Regions from separate parts of the Ruminococcus sp. OA3 genome, predicted to be linked through region 2. Evidence: riboswitches for the same ligand, from Rfam matches in the RefSeq annotation. Region 2 holds a riboswitch; the other holds the start of a gene.
What was found. Region 2 has a riboswitch for thiamine pyrophosphate ahead of thiC (phosphomethylpyrimidine synthase ThiC). Riboswitches for the same ligand answer to the same signal wherever they lie in the genome.
Positions count from the first base shown of each region.

Region 1: linked by a shared signal. The riboswitch ahead of MCG98_RS08930 (energy-coupled thiamine transporter ThiT) and the one ahead of thiC (phosphomethylpyrimidine synthase ThiC) in region 2 are both predicted to bind thiamine pyrophosphate.

Region 1 covers NZ_JAKNTO010000001.1:1,964,534-1,969,194, reverse strand. Annotated here, with positions in the region: gene hcp (hydroxylamine reductase) at 1-600, opposite strand, end outside; gene MCG98_RS08940 (4Fe-4S binding protein) at 641-1,276, opposite strand; gene MCG98_RS08935 (Crp/Fnr family transcriptional regulator) at 1,373-2,053, shown strand; gene MCG98_RS08930 (energy-coupled thiamine transporter ThiT) at 2,107-2,766, opposite strand; TPP riboswitch at 2,805-2,905, opposite strand; gene MCG98_RS08925 (DUF3781 domain-containing protein) at 2,969-3,217, opposite strand; gene MCG98_RS08920 (excinuclease ABC subunit UvrA) at 3,268-4,661, opposite strand, start outside.
Region 2 covers NZ_JAKNTO010000001.1:2,565,620-2,570,280, reverse strand. Annotated here, with positions in the region: gene MCG98_RS11475 (metallopeptidase family protein) at 149-520, opposite strand; gene MCG98_RS11470 (manganese catalase family protein) at 688-1,299, opposite strand; gene MCG98_RS11465 (spore coat protein CotJB) at 1,299-1,772, opposite strand; gene thiC (phosphomethylpyrimidine synthase ThiC) at 1,915-3,219, opposite strand; TPP riboswitch at 3,309-3,414, opposite strand; gene MCG98_RS11455 (4-hydroxybutyrate dehydrogenase) at 3,436-4,569, opposite strand.

The DNA of each region.
Region 1 (4,661 bases), 600 kb from region 2:
AGTTTCTGTATTTGCACGGTCAAGCAGTTCCATGCAGCTTAAATTCACCTTACCTGTTTCCATCACAACAGGAAGCAGTTCTTCCATTCCCCAGTCCTCTGAGATAGCGGAAAGCGCCTTATAAAAAAAGTTATTGACTGCTTCGTCTTTGTAACCCAGAACTGCTGCGTGGTAAGCGTATGCAGCCACACCACGGATACCGAACAGAATCAGTGATTTCAGGGAACGGATATCTTCATCGTCATTCCACAGTTTAGACATATCATAATTTTCCGTATTTTCACACTGGGATCCGCATGCGCTGCATCCAGGCACAACGATTGTTTTCTCACCATTCACACGTCCGATCAGGTTTCTAATCGTTTCATCATTGAAGTTTACATTGGTAAGTGTCGCAAACAACCCATCGATGATGATCTGATCCGTGTTTTTTGTTTTGGGGTTGTTGCCGCAGGCGCGGGCCAGGCCAATCAGCGCACCAGTGAGCTCATCCTGCAGTTTCGCCGTATCTGCAGATTTACCGCAGACACCCGCATTTCCTGTACAGCCGGAACATCCCGCTGTTTGTTCACACTGAAAACAAAACATTTTTTGACTCATAGTAGAATCTCCTCTCTTCTTCTTTTACTATAATTGCAATTTATTCTAAGACACGCCCATTTTTAGAAATGGTAACTGTCTGCCATGGAATACGTTTTCCGCTGTTTTCAAGCGCTGTCATCGCCGCATGTTCAATACCGGCGCAACAGGGGACTTCCATCCGGACCACCGTCACGCTCCTGATATGATTCTGTCTGATGATCTGAGTCAGCTTTTCACTGTAATCGCCGTCGTCCAGTTTCGGACATCCGACCAGTGTCACTCTGCCGTGCATAAACTCCTGATGGAAATTTCCATAAGCATACGCCGTGCAGTCGGCAGCGATCAGCAGATCCGCCCCTTCGAGAAAAGGAGCATTTACAGCCACCAGCTTTATCTGCACCGGCCATTGCCTCAGCTGGGACGATGCCACGGGCACAGGCTGCACCGGTCCGGCTTTTTTCTTCTGATTGGCGGCGACAGCCTCTCTGTCATAGTCGGCCGCTTCACGTTCTACGAAATGAATCGCATCGACTGGACATGCGGGGAGACAATCACCCAGACCGTCACAGTAGTCATCCCGCAGCAGCTTCGCCTTGCCGCCTGTCACCCCTATCGCACCCTCATGACAGGCATTTGCACACAGGCCGCATCCATTGCATTTTTCTTCATCTATCTGGATAATTCTTCGAACCATTTTTGTTTTCCTCCTGTCTGTTTTCTTGACTTTATGGGTACAGTATAATAGAATCATTCCAACAAGTATGTTGTTATAACAACAAAGGAGCAAAAAATGGATTATATTTTTTTATCAAAGACTTTACTGTTCCGAGGGGATTCTCCTGAAGAAATTGAAATCATGTTGAACTGCCTGGGATGTGAACGGAAAACGTTTAAAAGAGGGGAAGTAATCTATCACGCCGGTGACATTGTCCAGTCTCTTGGCATCGTCATGTCAGGTCGGGCGCAAATTGAAAATGATGATCTGTGGGGGAATAAAAGTGTACTGGACAGTCTGGGACCAGGTCAGGTCTTTGCAGAGACGTACGCCTGTGTTCCGGGCGAACCTCTGATGGTGAGTGTTACAGCGACCGAGGCGTCTGAGATCTTATTTTTAAATATCGGGCGGGTACTGAAGACCTGCCCCAATGCCTGCCAGCACCACAGCAGGCTGGTCAGCAATCTGCTCACCATCTCTGCTCAGAAAAATCTGAACCTGTCCCGGCGGATCTTCCACACATCATCGAAATCTATCCGGGGAAGGCTGATGTCGTATCTGTCATTTCAGGCTGCCCGTCAGGGGTGTTATGAATTTACCATACCGTTTAACCGTCAGCAGCTTGCAGACTATCTGAGCGTGGACCGCAGTGCCATGTCAAATGAACTGAGTAAAATGCAGAGAGAGGGATTATTGTCTGTTGACAGGAATCATTTCTGCCTCAAAGAAGACATGGCAGATTTTGGAGGTGAATAAGCGAAGTCAGAAACACCTGCAGTGTATGGACAGGGAAAGTTCTGAGTTCTATATTAATTGATCGCCATCTCTTTTACCCGTGCCAGGGCTTTGCTGACAGACGGAATCATCAGAATCACGATTGTCAGTATCCCCTCAGCAAAAATATACGCTGCATTATATGCAAGTGAGTACGACAGTGCCCCCCATCCTGCCCACGCATATTCCCCGAAAAACAGCCATCCGGAGAGAACCGAGAATACGTAGCGTCCCAGGATACCGATGATGTACCCCTTCAGCAGCCCTCGCCTGGACTTTGCAAAGAGTCCGGAGAGTCCAAATGCGCCGAAAGCAAGCAGATAGTCGACGATGATCTGTATCGGAAACAGAATATACGGCCCCAGCAGAAACTGCAGCACGCCATAGGCTGTCGCGCTTAAAAGACCCGCCCCCAGACCGTAAAAATATCCCGGCAGGCAGATAAACAGCATGCTGCAAAGCGTGACCGCACCGCCGAACGGAAATTCATAGACCTTCAGCATGGACAACACGGATGCCAGAGCAACCGACATGGCACAGAACACCAGCTGCCGTGCATTCATGTGTTTTCTTTTTCCTCTGCCAGCAATAACCGAAGCCAGGATCAGCAAAGCCGCCAGCAATATCCCCACAGCCGCGTATCCCCCTGACGTGAGCGCATATCCATCCTCCGAAGCCTTAACAAAAAATGACATCAAAAAAACCTCCTTAGACAGAATTCAGGAGGGTTCTACTGATAATTACACTGCTTCCTTACGCCGGCATGATCCGGATCAAGTAGTGAGGGTCAACACATATGGTTCTCTCAGCCCGAAGGCTCCCCTAGCTGAATACTGTATGTTATTCTTTCCTGATTATAGCATTTGACCGGAGAATGTCAATAGAAGATGTATCTTTTCATTTCGCAGCATGTGCCGTGATAATGGTATAACTATATGCATTTACCGTAATGATGCAGGCATCCGTTCTCACATACCAGTTTTTCCCGTTTCTTGTGATAACAGCATTGGGAGAATTGATTTTTATTTTGCACCATTCGACCACATCATCTGTATCTAAAGACAAATTTCTTTTTATTCTCACCACACCCAGTTTCGTTGTATGCAGTCTGTCCAGTTTTTTCAGCAATTCATGATCTTCATTCATTCTTAACCTACCGCCATTCCTTTGTTGAAATTCTGTTTTTCTTTGCTGTCTCACCGTTCACACGAGGCCCGCAGGCTATCGGCGGTCAGCGTGTTTGCGTTCCTCAGCATATCCACCGGCGTTCCTGCGAATACCACCTCGCCCCCATTTTTGCCTCCATCCGGTCCGATGTCGATAATCCAATCCGCCCGTTTCATCACATCAAGATTGTGTTCGATCACCACCAGGGTGTTATCACGGGACACGATCATATCGAACAGCTCCATCAGATTCTGGATATCAGACATGTGCAGGCCGGTGGTTGGCTCGTCCATCACAATAATTTTGCCCCTCTTCCCCAGTTTCTTCGCCAGCTTGATCCTCTGGCGTTCGCCGCCGGACAGTGTCCCAAGCGGCTGTCCCAGCGTCAGATAGGATAGCCCCACCTGCTTCATCACCTTCAGCCGTCTTCTGATTCCGGCATCCTCGAACACTTCCAGCGCCTGTGAAGCAGTCAGGCTCAAAATCTCCACAATATTTTTCCCTTTATAGGTACAGGCGAGTGCCTCCTGATTATAACGCAGCCCTCCGCAGGCCTCGCACTCTGTCACAATCGGATCCATGAAAGCAAGTTCTGTCACGATAACCCCCTTGCCGCCGCACACCGGACATGCACCTGTGGAATTGAAGCTGAACAGGCCGTCCGGCTTTCCGCTCTCCCGCGCCAGCAGCTTCCGTATTTCATCGAAAAAGCCGAGGTAGGAGGCAGGCGTGGAGCGGTTCGTCGCCGTGATGGGGCCCTGGTCCACCATCACAATATCGCTTTCATACTGGCTGGCAAACACTTTGGAGATCAGCGTGCTCTTTCCGGAACCGGCCACACCGGTCACAACGGTCATAATCCCAAGTGGGATGTCCACATCTACATGTTTCAGGTTATGGAGGCAGGCATTCCGGACGGGCAGCATGCCCGCCGGCTGTCGGGGATTTGGCTTCAATGGCATTTTCTGCCGCATTGCCCTGCCTGTAAGGGTATCGGCTTTCAGTAGCTTTTGATAACTGCCCGCAAACACGATCTCCCCGCCGCTCTGCCCCGCCAGCGGCCCCACATCAATTACATAGTCAGCGATAGAGATGACATCTTTGTCGTGCTCCACCACAAGTACCGTATTGCCCTTGTCACGGAGCTGTCTGAGCAGATTATTCATGCGATAGACATCACGTGGATGCATACCGGCGCTGGGTTCATCAAAGATATAGGTCAGCCCTGTCAAACTGCTGCCCATGTACCGGACCAGCTTCAGACGCTGTGCCTCACCGCCGGACAGTGAAGGAGTTTCCCGGTTGAGATGCAGATACGGCAGGCCGATCTCTATCATCCTGTCCACCCCCTCTATCATCGTCTGTATCAGAACCCCCACCGTCTGATCTGATATCTGTGACAGAACTTCACGAAGCTGGGTCA
Region 2 (4,661 bases):
TGGGTTATCATGTCAATCATTATCCTGTGTGTCATAGCAATGGGACTGTATTCTCTCTTGAATCTGGCCGAAAAACATTATTTAAAAAGTAACAAAAAATAGCAACTACACAGAAAAGCCGCATAAACATTAGGTTTGTGCGACTTTTCTACTGCCTCTCCTTATATTTATAACGGTACAGATGAACTGCGTCCTCGATCTCCAGATCCTTCTCGCCCGCAAGAGATTCGAGATGGTGCCTGAACTCATGCAGCACCGTATGGCGAATTTTCTTTTTCAGCGCCTGCCTGTCAAGGTTCCCATACACATTGCGAAAAGAGCCATAGTAGATGTTAATGTAACGCCCAAGTGGAGACCCGTGTGAGTATTCTCCCATGATCCAAAGCGGAGGAACCGTACTCTCAGGATGACGTTTCGCTTCTGAACGCATAATGATCCCTCCGTTAAGCTCCTGAAAAAACTCAGGCGGAAGTTCTGCTGATATTTCTTCCAGCATTTCCAAAAAGTCTTCTTCTGTCATGCTATTCTCTCCTTTAACGAAGGTTGCCTTATCTGTATTTACTGCACTGATATACTATAGAGTGCCATCCACTGTGACAGGATTCAACAAAATTCTTGTAAAATATTTATATGTAGCAAAACAGGACACCCAAAAATATCAGATACTTTCCGGTGTCCTGTCCTGGTCTACTTCTTCAGGAATTGTTTATCGAATTCAGGGTTAAAATAATAATAATTCGTACTGTCCAGATGAGCTTTGGTATTCTCAAGCGCCTCTCCGAACCGTTGGAAATGAACGATCTCCCTGGCTCTCAGAAACTTAAGCGGCTCTCTCACTTCGGGATCAGTAATCATTCTGAGCAGGTTATCGTACACAGTCCTGGCTTTCTGTTCCGCTGCCAGATCCTCGGTCAGGTCTGCTATGGCATCGCCTTTCGACTGAAATTCTAATGCTGTAAATGGAACTCCCGCCGCTGCCTGCGGCCACAGTGCCTTTGTGTGATCAATATAATATGCATCAAATCCCGCTGTCTTGGCATCTTCGATTGTAACATCCCGTGTCAGCTGATACACCATGGCGCATATGATCTCCATGTGGGCGAGCTCCTCCGTTCCTATATCTGTCAGAAGGCCTCCTACCGCTTTTACCGGCATGGTATAGCGCTGTGCAAGATACCTCATCGAGGCAGACAACTCACCGTCCGGTCCGCCGTACTGACTGATGATCATCTGTGCTGTCTTCGGACATGTTTTTGTAATCTTTACGGGAAACTGCAGTCTTTTTTCATAATTCCACATTAGATACACGCTCCTTCCCACGGTGCCGGGCCACATTCCCATGAAAAGGCCATCCCGTTCGCCGATTCACACTCTTTTTCGCAGCTGCAGTTCGCAAGGCATGCCTGCGTCAGCGGATAGAACCGTTCACTGAAGATCTTCAGAAGATCAGCGCGCAGCGCAGCACATTCTGCAAACAGTTGTATCGCCTGACTGTCTTCACAGTGTGTATCCAGATACAGAGTCAGGTCATTCAGCGCAAAGCTGACCTCGCTGATTTTTGTCATCAGTGTTTCCCGGTCAGCCTGCCTCGGATCGACTTCCTGGCAATCTTCCTGCTGTTTCGCCGGATTTGTCACGGACTCCGCCACATAAAACGGAAGATTCAGGGCGGGGAAAATCGTTCCCTCTCTTAAAGCTTCACAAAACCGATAGACTTCTCCCCATTTCTGCATGGGAATACTGGTTATCGCAAGACATTCGCTTCCTTCCATAAACAGAACTCCTTTCTTTACGGCCATAATAGAATAGGTGACATTTTTATTATGTGGAGTTCTGCAGTTTTTAGTTTGCCATTTTCAAACACATTTTAATAATAATGTTAACTCTAAAACATATGAAATTCGTCCTCCGGCATCAATCCATAATATCTACATCCTCGCCGCGTAAAATTTTATTGATATTGCGCACTGCACACATTTTTCCGCACATTGTACAGGTATCTTCTCGTTCAGGAGTAGACTCCGCACGGTATCTTCTGGCTTTTTCTCCATCCATTGCCAATTCAAACTGGCGCTCCCAGTCCAGCTCTCTTCTGGCCTCGCTCATATCATGATCCCAGTCGCTGGCCCCTTTAATTCCTTTTGCAATATCCGCCGCATGTGCTGCAATTTTAGACGCGATGATCCCTTCTTTCACATCTTCCACCGTAGGCAGGCGCAAATGCTCTGCAGGCGTCACATAACAAAGGAAGGATGCTCCATAAGTCGCTGCGATCGCCCCTCCGATTGCAGCAGTGATATGGTCATATCCCGGCGCTACATCCGTCACGAGCGGCCCAAGTACATAGAATGGTGCACCCTTGCAGATCGTCTGCTGGATTTCCATATTCGCCTGGATCTGGTTGAGCGGCATGTGTCCCGGTCCTTCGATGATCACCTGAACATCTTTTTCCCATGCCCGGGTCGTCAGTTCGCCCAGTGTTACAAGTTCTTCAATCTGGGATACATCACCTGCATCCTCAATGCTGCCAGGCCGGCAGGCGTCGCCGAGGCTCAGCGTCACGTCATATTGGCGGCAGATCTCCAGCAGCTCATCAAACCGTTCAAAAAATGGATTCTCATTTCCCGTCAGTTCCATCCATGCAAAGATAATGGATCCCCCTCTGGATACAATATTGGTATGGCGTTTTGATTTTTTAAAACGTTCTGCGGTAGCACGGTTAATCCCACAGTGAATGGTCATAAAATCCACTCCGTCCTCGGCATGCATGCGGACAATGTCAATCCACTCATCAGAAGTAATTTCCCTTAAGGCTTTATTATAATAGACAACAGCGTCATAGATAGGAACCGTGCCAATAATGGCCGGGCACTCAGCTGTCAGTTTTCTTCGGAATTTTCTTGTATCACCGAATGAACTCAGGTCCATGATGGATTCAGCTCCCATTTTCACGGCCTCCATCACCTTTTCCAGCTCCACATCCATATCCAGGCAGTCTTTCGACGTACCCAGATTGACATTGATCTTTGTCCTCAGCATATTCCCGATACCGTACGGTTTCAGACAAGTATGGTTCTTATTTGCCGGGATTGCAATCTGCCCTTTTGCGGTCAGCTCCCTGATCAGTTCTGCATCCATTCGTTCGTATTCGGCAACACCCTTCATCGCATCTGTAATAATTCCGTTTCTTGCTGCATTCATTTGTGTCGTATCGTTCATATTTCCTCCTATGCCGCATTTTCTGCGGTCCAAATCATGAAATAAGGGATATATTACGCAGGTAATATATCCCTTACAGTCAAATTGAACTATACGCTGAAATATTTCCCTACGTTGGCATTATCCACATCAGGTTACAAGGTCGAGACGCACAGTCTCCTCTCAGCCCTTCTCAGAGCTCCCTCAATATCTTCATATGCAGTTGTCATTTATCAATTAATCATTCAAAACCTGCAGGTACAGACTCTTAACTGCTTCTTTGTCCATCTCTACATAAGTATTTGTCATCAGTCTCTGCTGTTCTGCGATAACCAGTTCAGCCATCTGATCACAGATTTCTTCTGTTACCCCGTACTCGGACAGTGGTTTTCTCCGAATCAGAGCAGCGAGTGCCTCTTCCAGTTTATCATAAACTTCAGCACCTTCCGTCTCGCAGCCAAGGATTTCAGCCAGTACATGGTTGATTTCCCTGATATCTCCATCCGGATTCATTTTGTAGTAGTATTTCATAACCGTCGTGAACAGTTCGTAATTGGATTCGCCGTGTGCCACATGGAACATACCGCCCAGCGGGAAGCTCATCGCATGCACAGCGTTGCACCCTGCAGTGCCGAATGCGATACCTGCATAGTTGCTTCCCAGAACGAAGTCATCCATGATCTCCATTCTGTATTCCGGTCCTTTTTCGATCATCTGTGTGAATCCGTTCATGATCAGCTCGATTGCTCTTCTGCCGAACATTCTGGACAGATCTGTATGACGGCGGCCTACATAGCTCTCAACTGCATGGATCAGAGCATCGATCGCACTGTACATAAATGGCTGATACGGCAGGCTCTTTACAAGATCCGGAATCAGCACTGCGTAATCCGCGAATAATTCATCGTTCGCACAGCCTTTTTTCGTTTTTGTCTTTGTCAGATAGATCATGGAGATGTTTGTCACCTCACTGCCTGTTCCACATGTGGTCGGGCAGATGACCAGCTCTGTTTTATGTTTTGGCTTAAATGTCGGGTTTTCTTTATATGCATCAACGATATCATCCGGTTTCTCAGATGCCACCCATTTTGCCATATCTACAACTGTACCGCCGCCGACAGCGATGATTCTCTTGTAATCTTTGCCTTTCAGGTCTCTGAAGATCGCGTTGTACATCTCATCTGTAGGCTCCGTCGTTCCGTATTTCTCCTGGAAGTATACATCACATTTCAGATCCAGCGGTTTCATCTTGGGCGTATACAGAAATTCATTCGTGAATAATAAGTCACCTTCTCCGATTTCGAATTCCTTTGCAAAATCTTCGAACGTGTCAAATTTATGAATCTCCGTTCTTAATAATAACTGTCTCATGTTTGCTCTCCTTTTTTTATTTCGTTATTTTTTTAACAATAGCAAGAATAAATACTAATCCCTATTTACCAATCCATAAAATGCTTTACCTA